Regions from separate parts of the Leisingera sp. ANG-M6 genome, predicted to be linked through region 1. Evidence: riboswitches for the same ligand, from Rfam matches in the RefSeq annotation. Region 1 holds a riboswitch; each other region holds the start of a gene.
The links. Region 1 has a riboswitch for cobalamin ahead of RA24_RS12265 (TonB-dependent receptor plug domain-containing protein). Riboswitches for the same ligand answer to the same signal wherever they lie in the genome.
Positions count from the first base shown of each region.

Region 2: linked by a shared signal. The riboswitch ahead of RA24_RS19185 (ABC transporter substrate-binding protein) and the one ahead of RA24_RS12265 (TonB-dependent receptor plug domain-containing protein) in region 1 are both predicted to bind cobalamin.
Region 3: linked by a shared signal. The riboswitch ahead of RA24_RS01530 (DUF1636 family protein) and the one ahead of RA24_RS12265 (TonB-dependent receptor plug domain-containing protein) in region 1 are both predicted to bind cobalamin.
Region 4: linked by a shared signal. The riboswitch ahead of RA24_RS10955 (aromatic ring-hydroxylating oxygenase subunit alpha) and the one ahead of RA24_RS12265 (TonB-dependent receptor plug domain-containing protein) in region 1 are both predicted to bind cobalamin.

Region 1 is NZ_JWLG01000014.1:41,248-44,342, forward strand. It holds gene RA24_RS12260 (DUF4198 domain-containing protein) at 1-727, opposite strand, end outside; cobalamin riboswitch at 871-1,085, opposite strand; cobalamin riboswitch at 1,364-1,572, shown strand; gene RA24_RS12265 (TonB-dependent receptor plug domain-containing protein) at 1,733-3,095, shown strand, end outside.
Region 2 is NZ_JWLG01000022.1:93,127-96,221, forward strand. It holds gene RA24_RS19180 (chemotaxis protein CheW) at 1-281, shown strand, start outside; cobalamin riboswitch at 420-612, shown strand; gene RA24_RS19185 (ABC transporter substrate-binding protein) at 752-1,762, shown strand; gene RA24_RS19190 (FecCD family ABC transporter permease) at 1,759-2,808, shown strand; gene RA24_RS19195 (ABC transporter ATP-binding protein) at 2,805-3,095, shown strand, end outside.
Region 3 is NZ_JWLG01000003.1:23,375-26,469, reverse strand. It holds gene cobW (cobalamin biosynthesis protein CobW) at 1-813, opposite strand, end outside; gene RA24_RS01530 (DUF1636 family protein) at 816-1,226, opposite strand; cobalamin riboswitch at 1,324-1,533, opposite strand; gene cobO (cob(I)yrinic acid a,c-diamide adenosyltransferase) at 1,585-2,220, shown strand; gene glpD (glycerol-3-phosphate dehydrogenase) at 2,329-3,095, opposite strand, start outside.
Region 4 is NZ_JWLG01000013.1:218,592-221,686, forward strand. It holds gene RA24_RS10945 (TetR/AcrR family transcriptional regulator) at 1-484, opposite strand, end outside; gene RA24_RS10950 (dihydrofolate reductase family protein) at 488-1,039, opposite strand; cobalamin riboswitch at 1,296-1,494, shown strand; gene RA24_RS10955 (aromatic ring-hydroxylating oxygenase subunit alpha) at 1,602-2,837, shown strand; gene RA24_RS10960 (hybrid-cluster NAD(P)-dependent oxidoreductase) at 2,842-3,095, shown strand, end outside.

The sequences.
Region 1 (3,095 bases):
CGTGCTCGGTCGCCGGACCGGACCCGAGTGCCGCAAAGCCCCAGTAGCCTGCTTTCGGAATGCCAAAGGAAAAAACGCCGTTCTGGTCGGCGATGGCAACAATTGCGCCGCCCGGCATCTCACCCACGGTGGGATCAGTGGTTGAGAATTTTTCCAGATCCGGCTCCGACGCCATGAACTCGACTTCGATCTCGGCACCCGGAACCGGCTTGCCGTCCGCCAGAACCTGACCGGAAAAGGTGGAGCCTACGATGACGTTATAGGGCTTGTTCAGCGGCAGGATCTCGGTCGCCAGGCCAGCCGGCTGGTCCCAGTCTGTGGGCAGCGTGTTGCGGTTCAGCACGACCTTGGAGATCTGCTGGATATAGATGTCTTCACTTTCCTCGTAGTAAGGCGAAGGGACCGTCACCACGACATAGTCGCCGGACCGCTTGACCGGGACCGAGGCCTTGTAAGCCGAAGCTTCGTTTTCAGCCCCTTTGAAGGTGGCGGGTTCCAGGCGGTCCGACAGGTCGGTCTTTTCACCTTTGTGGATCATGAAAAACTCTTCCGGCTTGCCCATGTCCATCGCATGGCCGTTGGCCATCGGGTGCCAGAACACCAGGCCCATCGGCACGTCGCCGGGCTTTTCGATCAGCGCTTGTTCAGTGTAGTTCAGCTGGAAATGCGCCGAAGCGGTAACCGGCAGGGAAACGGCCAGAGCAGCGGCCAGGTAGTTCAGTTTCATTTCGTCCTCATTCGACGATACAGGCGCACCTGCAATCAGGAATGAACAACGGGGAGTAGCGGCACGGAAACGCCTGAACGGCACACGCGCCAGACGCGCACCCCGGCGTCCGGTGGAAAAGGGCAGTAACCCCGCAAGCGGAGCCTCAGTCCCCGTGTCCGGCAGGTCTCCTGACTCGCGGGTCCTGGCTCGGCTGGCCTTCCCGGGGATGTTCCCAGTGGCGTATTCAGCGTCACTCACCGCTCACAGTTGCGGGGGCAGTCACGGATTTGGTCCCTTTTGGGTACGCCGCACCGTGTTCCCTATTTCTTCCGCTGCGCATTGAAACACTCGCGGAACCGGTCACCTTGGCTGAATGGCAAACCGGAATTTCTGAGTCAAGAGAATCATGTTCTGTTCACTTGGCCGTCCGGTGCCGATGGTTTTTCTCCTGCAGTGCTGCAGGGATCAATAGGCAGGCATGTTCCTATCAGAGGAACGGGGAAACACCGCTGCCTTTCGAAGTTTTTTGTATGCGTAATCAATCATCGTCACTTGAAAAATTGGAAAGGCAAATTCGGCGATATGGATGCCAGCCCAAGGCCATTTCTACTCAGGTTGCGAATTCTCCCGCTTGACAGAATAAGTTCAGTTTGCCTAAGTCCCGACCATTCTGGTCCGGCTGGGAGACCACCCGGTTAAAAGGGAACACGGTGAGGTGTAGCCAACAGGCGCCGAATCCGTGACTGCCCCCGCAACTGTGAGCGGAGAGCAATGCTGCGGTATGCCACTGCCCCAAGGGGCGGGAAGGCGCAGCAAAGCCTCGACCCGCAAGTCAGGAGACCTGCCAGGATGATCACCCTATCGCGGTGCGGGGCGCGCCGAAGATAACGGACCTTCCGTAGTGGTGGCAGTTTTCACCGTCTGCGGGGGCATTGCCTTCCAAAGACCAAAATTATGAACATGCTGCCCGGTATGGGCAGCCGCTTGGCCTGTGCTTGCTGCGTGGGCCGGGAGGAATGGAATATGCGCAAGGCAAGCCTGTCCCTGGCCGCCGCCCTGGCCGCCGCCCCTGTAATCGCAACCGCTCAGGATGAAGAAGTCACCGATCTGGGGGAGATCATCATCTCCGGCGGCTTCACGCCGGTCGAGGCCCAGAAGTACGGCCGCTCCGTCTCGGTCCTGACCAGCGAGGAGATCGATGATCGCGGCATCACCACCGTCCAGGACGCGCTGCGTTCGGTTCCCGGCCTGATGGTGAACGGCTCCGGCGACAGCTTTACTCAGGTCCGCATCCGCGGCGCAGAAGCCAATCACACGCTGATCCTGATCGACGGCGTCGAAGCCTCGGGCGGTGACAGCGAGTACATTCTGTCCGGCCTGGACACTGCCAATATCGAGCGGATCGAAGTCCTGCGCGGCCCGCAATCGGTGTTCTACGGCTCCAACGCCTCGGCCGGTGTGATCAACATCATCACCAAGTCCGGCGGCATCGGCACGGAATACGGCGGCAGCGCGGAAGCGGGGTCCGACGGCTACCGGGCCTCGGCCCGGGTTTCGTCGCGGACCGAGCGCGGCGGTATCGCCTTCAGCTTCGCCCATGACAATGACGACGGCTATGACACCTCGGGCGATGGCGGTGAAGAAGACGGCATCCGCCGCAATACACTGCAATTGAAAGGCGACTACCTGGTCACCGACCGGCTGAAACTTGGCTTCAACTTCCGCACGTCGGATGAACGCTATGACAGCGACCGCACCTCCTTCACCGCAACGGATGCGGCCAGCTATGTCGTGGATGATCCGACGCAATTCAGTGACCGGGATGAGCAACTGGCGCAAGTCTATGCTGAACTGGACACATTGGGCGGCCGCCTGAAACACCGCCTGTCAATCGAACGCACTGACTTTGACCGGTCCTTCAATGGCGGCACCCCGACCGAGACCAAAACGGAAGCAGCAAAGTACCTGCTGAGCTTCGGCCTGGACGGGCAGTTAGCGGATCAAGCAGACCACCTTCTTAACGCGATGCTGGAATGGGAAAAGGACTCCAGCAGTTCCAACCCGGCCTTTGCGCGCGAAACCAATTCGATTGCCCTGGAATACCGCGGCAGCTTTGCCAACGGCCTGGACCTGCAGCTCGGGGTGCGCCACGACAACAACAGCGTATTCGAAGACGCCACCAGCTGGACCGCCAGTGCTTCTTACACTTTTGCAGACAGCGGTGTGCGCCTGCACAGCTCGGCTGGAACCGGTGTTGTGAACCCCTCTTACTTTGAGCTGTTTGCCAACAGCACATTCGGCTCCACCACCTATCTCGGCAATCCGAACTTGCAGCCGGAGGAAAATCGCAGCTTCGATTTCGGGATTGAGGTGCCGTTCCTTCAAG
Region 2 (3,095 bases), on a different contig from region 1:
TGTATGGGCTGCCGCCCGGGTCCGGCCGCGATCAGAAAGTGCTGATTTTCAAGCATGACGCGCAGAAGTTTGGAATACTCGTGGACACCGTCGATGAAATAATCATCACGACGGAGAACCGCGTGGCTGAACTGAAGCCCTTGGACCAGCAGAATACCTCCAAGAGCATCGCTGAGGATGTATCCGGGTGCCTGCAGCACAAAACACCAGACGGCAGGTTCGAGTCGATTTTGATCCTGGATACGAACGCACTGGTAGACCGGTGCTTCAAGGCGGCCTAGAGCACTCAGCGCTTTCGGTTTCCGCAATTAACTGCCGCGGGTCCTGGGTCGATGCCTGCACGGAGCGTGGAGTTGCATGACTAGACCCGAAGAATTCTGCTGACCGACGAAGTTTTTCTTGCCGCAAGAGAAGTGATGCGCTACCCGCGCTTTACCGGTCCCGTAAGGGCTAAGAGGGAATCCGCGGTGCCGCCTGGCGCCAAACGGAACTGCCCCCGCAACTGTAGGCGGCGAGTGCTGTCCCATCGTGTCACTGGGCCTGAAGGGTCCGGGAAGACGGGACAGACAGTGACCCGCCAGTCAGGAGACCTGCCGGTGAAAACCGAAACACACCGGACGGGGTTGTCCGGGGAGGTTGCCGGCTAGATGCGCCGCCCGTTCCTGGCGCCGCAAGAAGGGGAAACCCTCCGCCTTGCCGGTCAATGCCCTTCACCCGTTCTCCGGTCATTGACACATGGAGATCGAAGATCATGTTTCTGCGTTCCGGCCTCATGGGCCTTTCATTCGTTGCGGCAGCTCAGGCCGCAGCAGCCAGCGAAAACTTTCCGCTGACTATTCAAAACTGCGGTGAAACCGTCACTTTCGAGGCACCGGTTGCGTCCTCCGTGACCGTTGGCCAAGCCGCAACAGAGGTACTTTATGCGCTGGGTCTGGGTGGCAAGGTGCTGGGCACCTCGGTCTGGTTCAACGATGTTCTGCCCGAGTACGCCGCACTGAACGACAAGGTTGAGCGCCTGGCCGACAATGACCCAAGCTTTGAAAGCGTTGTGGCCAAGCGCCCGGGCCTGGTGGCTGCCCAGTATGAGTGGCATATCGGTCCCGAAGGCATCGTCGCCAAGCGCGAGCAGTTTCATGATCTTGGTATCCCGACCTATGTGATGCCCGCGGACTGCGTCGGCAAGGACAACACCACCGGCGGCGACGGCACCCGGACCGAGATGTTCACCACCGACAGCCTCTATCAGGGCATTGAGGAATTGGCGGCGATCTTCGGCGAGGCAGAAAAAGGCGCTGAGCTGGTCGCCGACTACAAGGCTCGTGAGGCCGCGGCTGTGGCCAAGGCGCAAGAGGTTGCGCTGGACGACGCCTCCGCTGTGTTCTGGTTCTCCTCGCCCGAGATGGAAAGCGACCCGTTCGTGGCCGGCCAGAAGGGCGCACCGGGCTACATGATGCAGCAGCTGGGCCTGAAAAACGTCATTGAGACCGACGAGGAATGGCCGACCGTCGGTTGGGAGACCATCGCGAAAGCCAACCCGACGGTGATCGTGATTGCCCGTATGGACCGCCGCCGCTTTGCCGCTGATGACTACGAGAAGAAGCTTGAGTTCCTGCGCAATGACCCGGTCGCCAGCCAGATGGATGCGGTTAAAAACAACCGCATCGTGGTGATGGACGCCCAGGCGATGGACGCCACCATCCGCGCCATCCCGGCGCTGGAAGACTTGGCGGAAGAACTCAGCGCGATCGGCAACGGCGCATGAGTGCAGCCGCCGTACTGGCCTGGCAGGGCTTCCGGGGCGCTTGCCTTGCCCTGCCGGTGCTGGCCGCGGCGGTTCTGGCAGGCGCAATGATCGGGGAAACCTCGCTTGCGCCTGACCTTGTCTTGTCCGTTTTGGCCAACAAGCTGGCCGGGGCGGGCCTACCGGTGGACCCGGTGGATCAGGGCATCATCTGGAGCTACCGGCTGCCGCGGGCGCTGGTGGCTGCAGCCTGCGGGGCGGCGCTGGCGGTTGCGGGTGTAGTGCTGCAGGCCTTGCTGCGCAACGCGCTGGCGGACCCTTACATTCTGGGCATATCGGCCGGTGCCTCGACCGGGGCGGTGGCGGTCACCATTGCAGGACTTGGCGGCGGCGCCCTGTCACTGTCCTTTGGTGCCTTTAACGGCGCACTGCTGGCGTTTGGCTTTGTCGCCATTCTGGCGCGGGCCGCCGGGGCAGGGGGCAACCGCGCCGCAGCTGCGCAGATCGTGCTGGCGGGCATTGCCGGCTCGCAGCTATTCAATGCGCTGACCGCTTTCATTATCGCCAAGTCCGCCAATGCGGATCAGGCCCGCGGCATCATGTTCTGGCTGATGGGCAACCTCAGCGGCGTGCGCTGGCCGGATGTGTGGCTGGCGGTGCCGCTGGCGCTGGCGGGCTGGATGATCTGCCGCTTTCATGCCCGTGCTCTGGACGCCTTCACCTTTGGCAGCGATTCCGCCGCTTCGCTTGGCATCCCGGTCCGGCGGGTGCAGGTGGTTCTGATCTTCGCCACCGCGCTGATGACCGCGGTGATGGTGTCGATCGTCGGCTCCATCGGCTTTGTCGGCCTGGTGATCCCGCATGCGGCACGGTTCCTGGTAGGCCCCGGCCACCGCAGGCTGATGCCAGCAGCGGCGCTGACTGGCGCCGTGTTCCTGATCGCCGCCGATATCGTCTCCCGCATCATCATCCCCGGCCAGGTGCTTCCCATCGGGGTGGTCACCGCCCTGATCGGGGCGCCGTCCTTTGCGGTGATTCTGGTGCGCGGGCAAAGGACTGCGAGATGAGGATCGAAGCCCGCAACCTGTCTTTCTCAGTGCGCGGCAAAACTCTGCTGCAGGACGTCTCGCTGGCGGTGCAGCCGGGTGAGACGCTGGCGCTGGTGGGCCCGAACGGCTCCGGCAAATCAACCCTGATGCGGCTGCTGTCGGGCCTGGCCAAACCCTCGCATGGCGAAGTGCTGCTGGAGGACCAACCGCTGGCCCGGCTGACCCGCCGGGAGATCGCCCAGCGGATCGCCATTGTCGAACAGCAGGCCGACACGGCTGAGCGCATCACCGCACAGTCCGTCGTC
Region 3 (3,095 bases), on a different contig from region 1:
ATTCTGCAGCGCTTCGGGGTCGGAGACTTCGCCCATTTCGACAACGATGCTTTCAAAATCGTCATGCTCGTGGTCGTGGTGGCCGTCGTGGTGGCTGGGGCGCGCCTCCAGATCGTCTTCGGCAGCGGCATTCAGGCCCAGAATGATGCGCGGGTCGATGACGCCTTCGCTCATCGGCAGGATCGGCAGCTTGCGCGGTGCCTCGGCCTCGATCACCGCGCGGGCCTTCTCGACACCTGCGTCGCCGGCCAGATCGGCCTTGGACAGCAGCACGATGTCGGCGCAGGAGATCTGATCCTCGAACACTTCGCTGAGCGGGGTTTCGTGGTCGATGCTGTCGTCCGCCTCGCGCTGGGCCTGCACGGCGTCCAGGTCGGGGGCGAACTGGCCCTTGGCGACCGCCTCGGCATCGGCCAGCGCAATCACGCCGTCGACGGTGATGCGGGAGCGGATCGCGGGCCAGTCAAAGGCTTTCAGCAGCGGTTTGGGCAGCGCCAGGCCGGAGGTTTCGATCACGATGTGATCGGGCTTTTCGGGCAGGTCCATCAGCTGTTCGATGGTGGGGATGAAGTCATCGGCCACGGTGCAGCAGATACAGCCGTTTGCCAGCTCCATGATGTTCTCCGCTGGGCAGTTTTCATCAGCGCAGGATTTCAGGATGTCACCGTCAACGCCAGCGGTGCCGAACTCGTTCACCACAACCGCCAGGCGCTTGCCCTGCGGGTTCTGCATCAGGTGGCGGATCAGGGTGGTCTTGCCCGCACCGAGGAAGCCGGTGATGACGGTGACGGGGATCTTGTTGAGGTCGCTCATGTTTACTCCTCGGAGAAGAACTTGGCCGGCGGGATGCGGGCAACGGATTGCTTGCGGAAAGTCTGCGGGCGCTCGCGCCAGGGCACGACCCCATCGGTAGTGGCGGCATAGGCTGCGGCGCCTTCCAGAATTTCGGGGACATGCTGGTCCGGGTCGAGGTCGCCGTAGACATAGGTCCAGCGTTCTTCGCCGCCGACCAAGGCCACGGCGCAGCCGCGCTTGCAGGAGGACAGGCATTCGACGCCGCGCAGGCGAACGCCTTCGGGCATTCCGGCTTCTTCCAGGGCTGTGTGAAGGATGGCGCCGGGGCGGGCGGCCTCCGGGTCGGCGCCCTCGCGGCGGCAGGTGAGGCAAACGGTCAGCGTGACCGGTCCCTGGGTGCTGGCAGTCTTGCCTGCCATATCGTCAGCCATCAGCGCGTCTCCTGTCGCGGCAGGGCGTGCGGGATGGCCAGAAAGGAACTGTGTCGTGCCAGTCCCTCACCCGGTCGCAGAACACCCCGTCTGCCCGTTGATCTCTCTCTCGCTGGCAGGTCTCCCGGCTTGCGGATGCCAAGGCGCTCAGGCCTTGCCGGCCATCCTGCCTTCCCGGGACGTATTCCCAGTGGCATGGCGGCCTCATCCGGTCACGGTCGCGGGGGCGGCTGTGCTTGAGCCTTGGCAAGGCCTTCACATTCCCTCTTCGCCTGTTTTCACAGGAACCAGCTGAACCCCCTTGCGCTATGGCGGGCTTCTTTGTCAAGACATGGGGTCAAACAGCTGGAGAGCCCCCATGAGCGAAAAGTCTGAAACCGGCATCTCAGAGGAAGAAGCCGCCCGTCACGCCTCCAAGATGGCCAAGAAGAAGGCCGCGCGCGACCGGATGATGAAGACCAAGGAAGGCGAGAAGGGCCTAATCATCGTCCACACCGGGCCGGGCAAGGGCAAATCCTCCTCCGGCTTCGGCATGATCATGCGCTGCATTGCCCATGGGATGCCGTCCGCCGTGGTGCAGTTCATCAAGGGCGCCTGGCAGACCGGCGAGCGCACCCTGATCGAGGAGAACTTCAGCGATCTCTGCCAGTTCTATGCGATGGGCGAGGGCTTCACCTGGGAAACCCAGGACAAGGCGCGCGACATTGCCGCCGCGCAGAAGGGCTGGGAAAAGGCCAAGGAGATGATCCTGGACGAGCGCAATACCATGGTTCTGCTCGACGAGATCAACATCGCGCTGCGTTATGAGTATCTGGACCTGGAGGAGGTGCTGGAGTTCCTGGTGGAGCAGAAGCCGCCGATGACCCATGTGGTGCTGACAGGGCGCAACGCCAAGGAGGAGCTGATCGAGATCGCCGACCTAGTGACCGAGATGGGGCAGATCAAACACCCGTTCCGCGCCGGCGTGAAGGCGCAGAAGGGCGTGGAGTTTTAAGACCCTTTCAGAATGTCCTGCCCGGCGGCACGCCGGGCAGCGCCCGTCCCGCCCCCACGGGCCGGGCGCTTCGCTTCCACCCCGCCGGGCCGGGCGCCACCCTTTGAGTTATGCCGCCAACTGCGCCGCTTTGCCTTGAATATAGGCATCCACCGCGGCGCGCTGGGCTTCATCCAGCCGCAGTCCCAGCTTGGTGCGCCGCCACAGGTAGTCGTCTCCGGTCCGTACCCATTCGCGGGCAATTGCCCAGTCCAGTTCCCGCGCGGTGATCGTCGCCCCGAAGTCCTGCCCCATATCAGCGGCGGATTTGGCCTCGCCCAGCACCGCCCAGGCCTCGGTGCCATAGGCGCGGATCAGGCGGCGGGTCCAATAGGGCGAAAGGAACGGATAGTCCGCCGCGAGTTTGCCTTGCAGCTTTTCCACATCCGCCACCGCAAAATCGCCGCCGGGCAGGGCCACGCCTGCGGTCCAGTCCGCGGGCAGCTGCGGGAAAACCTCGCCGATTTTCGCCAGCGCCGCTTCGGCCAGTTTGCGGTAGGTGGTGATTTTGCCGCCGAAGACATTCAAGAGGGGCGCCTGTGCCTGATCCAGTGTCAGCACATATTCGCGGGTCGCCGCGGTGGCAGAGCTGGCGCCGTCGTCATAAAGCGGGCGCACGCCGGAATAGGTCCAGACAATATCCTCGCGCTTGAGCGGCTGATTGAAATATCCTGATGCAAAATCAATCAGGTAGTCCTGCTCCTTTGCGGTGCATTCCGGCGCGGTGTCCGGATCGGAGTGGTCGCTGTCCGTTGTGCCGATGAGGGTGAAGTCTTCCTCATAGGGAATGGCAAAGATGATCCGCCCGTCGGTTCCCTGGAAGAAGTAGCAGCGCC
Region 4 (3,095 bases), on a different contig from region 1:
GTGCCGCGGCGGCGGCAAAGGCGAAGCCGTGTGTGTAATCCACCAGCAGGCACAGAAGGGTGCGGGCCTCTGAGCCGGATACGCCTGCGGCGGTGACTTCCGCCTCGATCAGCCGGGTCAGCCCGGTCAGGGCAGGACCGATCAGGGACGGGTTTTCCAGGATGCATTTCGCAAGTTCCGGGTGCCGGGTCACCTGGGTGCAATAGCGGGTCATCAGGTCACGCAGCCGCAATTTGGGCGTTGCCGCTTCTGACGGTGCATCCGCGCCTTCAAACGCAATGCCGACGAGGGATGCGATCATCTCGTCCCTGGTGCCGGCGTGATGGGCAACGGCCATTGGGGTGACGCCAAGCGCCGCTGCCAGTGCCTTGAACGTGAGGGCCTTGCTGTCACCTTCGTCAAGCAGCTCCAAGGCTTTCTGCAGCACATCATCCTTGCTGAGGGTGCGGCTGCCCTTGGGCGGGCGACCCATGCGCGGGGGCATTGGTCAGGCCACCTGGAACGTGGTCTGGACCATGCCGGTGGGCAGGATGCGGGAGCTTGCCACCTTGAGGTCGATGTCCCGGTCCAGGCTGCCGAACAGGGGGATGCCGCTGCCGATCAGGATCGGAACCGTTGTGATGGTCAGATCGGCGATCAGCCCCTGGCGCAGGAAGGACTGCACCATCCGGCCGCCGTCGACATAGGCGCGGGTCCAGCCTTGCTCTTGCAGCTCCTGCATAAGGTCTGCGGGTGCGGCGGTGCTGAGGCGCACCTTGTCCTTCAGCTCTTCGGGAATGTCCTGTTCACTCAGGCTGTTGCTGAGGACCACAACCGGTTTGGTGTAGGGCCATTGGCCGAACCCCAGCACGGTGCGGAATGAGCCCGTCCCCATGACCAGCCCGTCTACGCTGTCCATGAAGGCGGCAAAACCGCCATCGTCATCTTCGGCGTCGGGCTGTTTGAGCAGCCAGTCCAGCGAATGGTCCTGCCGGGCCACGAAGCCGTCGAGGCTGGTGGCGATGAAGACGTGGCCGGTGGTCATCGGATTCTCCTGCATATCATTTAACTATACGTCATATAGTTAAATGCAATTCGTGTTCCAAGGGGCCAGCGTAAGATTCGCTGCGTGCGAATCGATCTGCAGCGGCTGGCAGCGCCTAACCGCATGAAAGATAAGCGCTTGCCGCAAACGGGCTGGCGGATGCCGGTTTGAGATTCTGGACATCCCTGTCCCTGCAGGCATGGCAAACATGCATGTCTTTTTCCGGTTTTGGCGGGTCGGATTTGTCTCCGCCGGCGGCGCGGGATTCGGGCATTTTCCGCTTCAGCAAGGTGCCGCCCCTAGGGGTGGAGAATTGGGAAGCTGGTGAAATTCCGGCACTGCCCCCGCAACGGTGACCCCGGGCAAGGCATGGCAATAACCACTGAAGCAACGGCTTCGGGAAGGTGCCAGGCCCCGCCGCCGAATGGCCCCGGGACAGTCCGGAAACCAGCCTTGCCCCGAAAACGTCAACCGCGGGCGGCGGCGGGGCGGTTGCAGGCGCGTGGCCTGCAATCTCTCTATCCATGCCCGCAGCCAAGCCAACCTGCCGCGGGGATGCGGCAAAGGAGAGAAGCAGATGCTTCACGACAGCGAAATTCTGGCCAAACTGGTCGCCCGTCAGAAAAACTATTCCCTGGAGCAGGCGTTTTACACCGACCCGGGCGTGCTGGATCTGGACATGCGCCAGATCTTCTACCGCGAATGGCTGTTTGCCATTCCCGCCTGCGAGATCCCGAAGGCGGGCAACTTCGTGACCCATCAGGTCGGCGCCTACAACGTCATCATCGTGCGCGGCACCGATGGCGAGGTGCGTGCCTTCCACAACGCCTGCCGCCACCGCGGTTCTGTTGTGTGCAAGGCCAAGAAGGGCAACTCGCCCAAGCTGGTCTGCCCCTACCACCAGTGGACCTACGAGCTGGACGGCTCACTGCTGTGGGCGCGCGATATGGGGCCGGACTTCGATGCCTCCAAACACGGGCTGAAGCCGGTGCATTGCCGTGACCTGGCCGGCTTGATCTACATCTGCCTGGCGGATGAGGCGCCGGACTTCGACGCTTTTGCCGCAGTTGCGCGCCCCTATCTGGAGCCGCATGACCTGGGTAACGCTAAGGTCGCCTATGAAAGCTCGATCATCGAGAACGGCAACTGGAAGCTGGTCTGGGAGAACAACCGCGAGTGCTATCACTGCGGCGGCAACCACCCGTCACTGTGCCGGACCTTCCCGGAAGATCCGTCGGTGACCGGCGTCGAGGGCGGTGAGACCCCGCCGCATCTGCAAAAGCATTTCGACCGGATCGAAGCGGCGGGCGTGCCGGCGCAGTTCCAGATCGATGCGCGCGGCCAGTACCGGGTGGCGCGGATGCCACTGAACGAGGGCGCCGAGAGCTATACCATGGACGGCAAGGCGGCAGTGGCCAAGAAACTCGGCCGGGTGCCCTTTGCCGATGCCGGCACGCTCTTGAAGTTCCATTACCCGACCACCTGGAACCACTTCCTGCCAGATCATTCCATCGTGTTCCGGGTGACCCCGATTAGCCCGACCGAAACCGAAGTCACCACCAAGTGGCTGGTGCACAAGGACGCGGTGGAAGGTCAGGACTATGACCTGAAGCGGCTGACCGAGGTCTGGGTTGCCACCAACGACGAGGACCGCATCGTGGTAGAGGACAACCAGCGCGGCATCAACTCGCCCGCTTATGAGCCCGGTCCCTATTCGGAAGTGCAGGAGAGCGGCGTCATCCAGTTCTCCAACTGGTACGCCGACCATCTGACCCGCGCGCTGACCGGCCGCCACCTGATCGCGGCGGAGTAAGCGTATGGGACTGCAGGCAAACTTCGAGACGCTGGACGAAACCCTGGCGTGGAAGGACGACGAGATGCTGGAATGCGTCTCTGTCGTGCCGGAAGCGCCGAACACCGCCACCTTCAGCTTCCGCGCGCCTTCGGGCGCGTGGTTCAAATACCAGCCGGGCCAGTTCCTGACCCTGGAGCTGCCGGTGCCGGGGGAGACAGTCTGGCGGACCTATACGATCAGCTCCTCGCCGTCGCGGCCCTTGTCGATCTCAGTGAC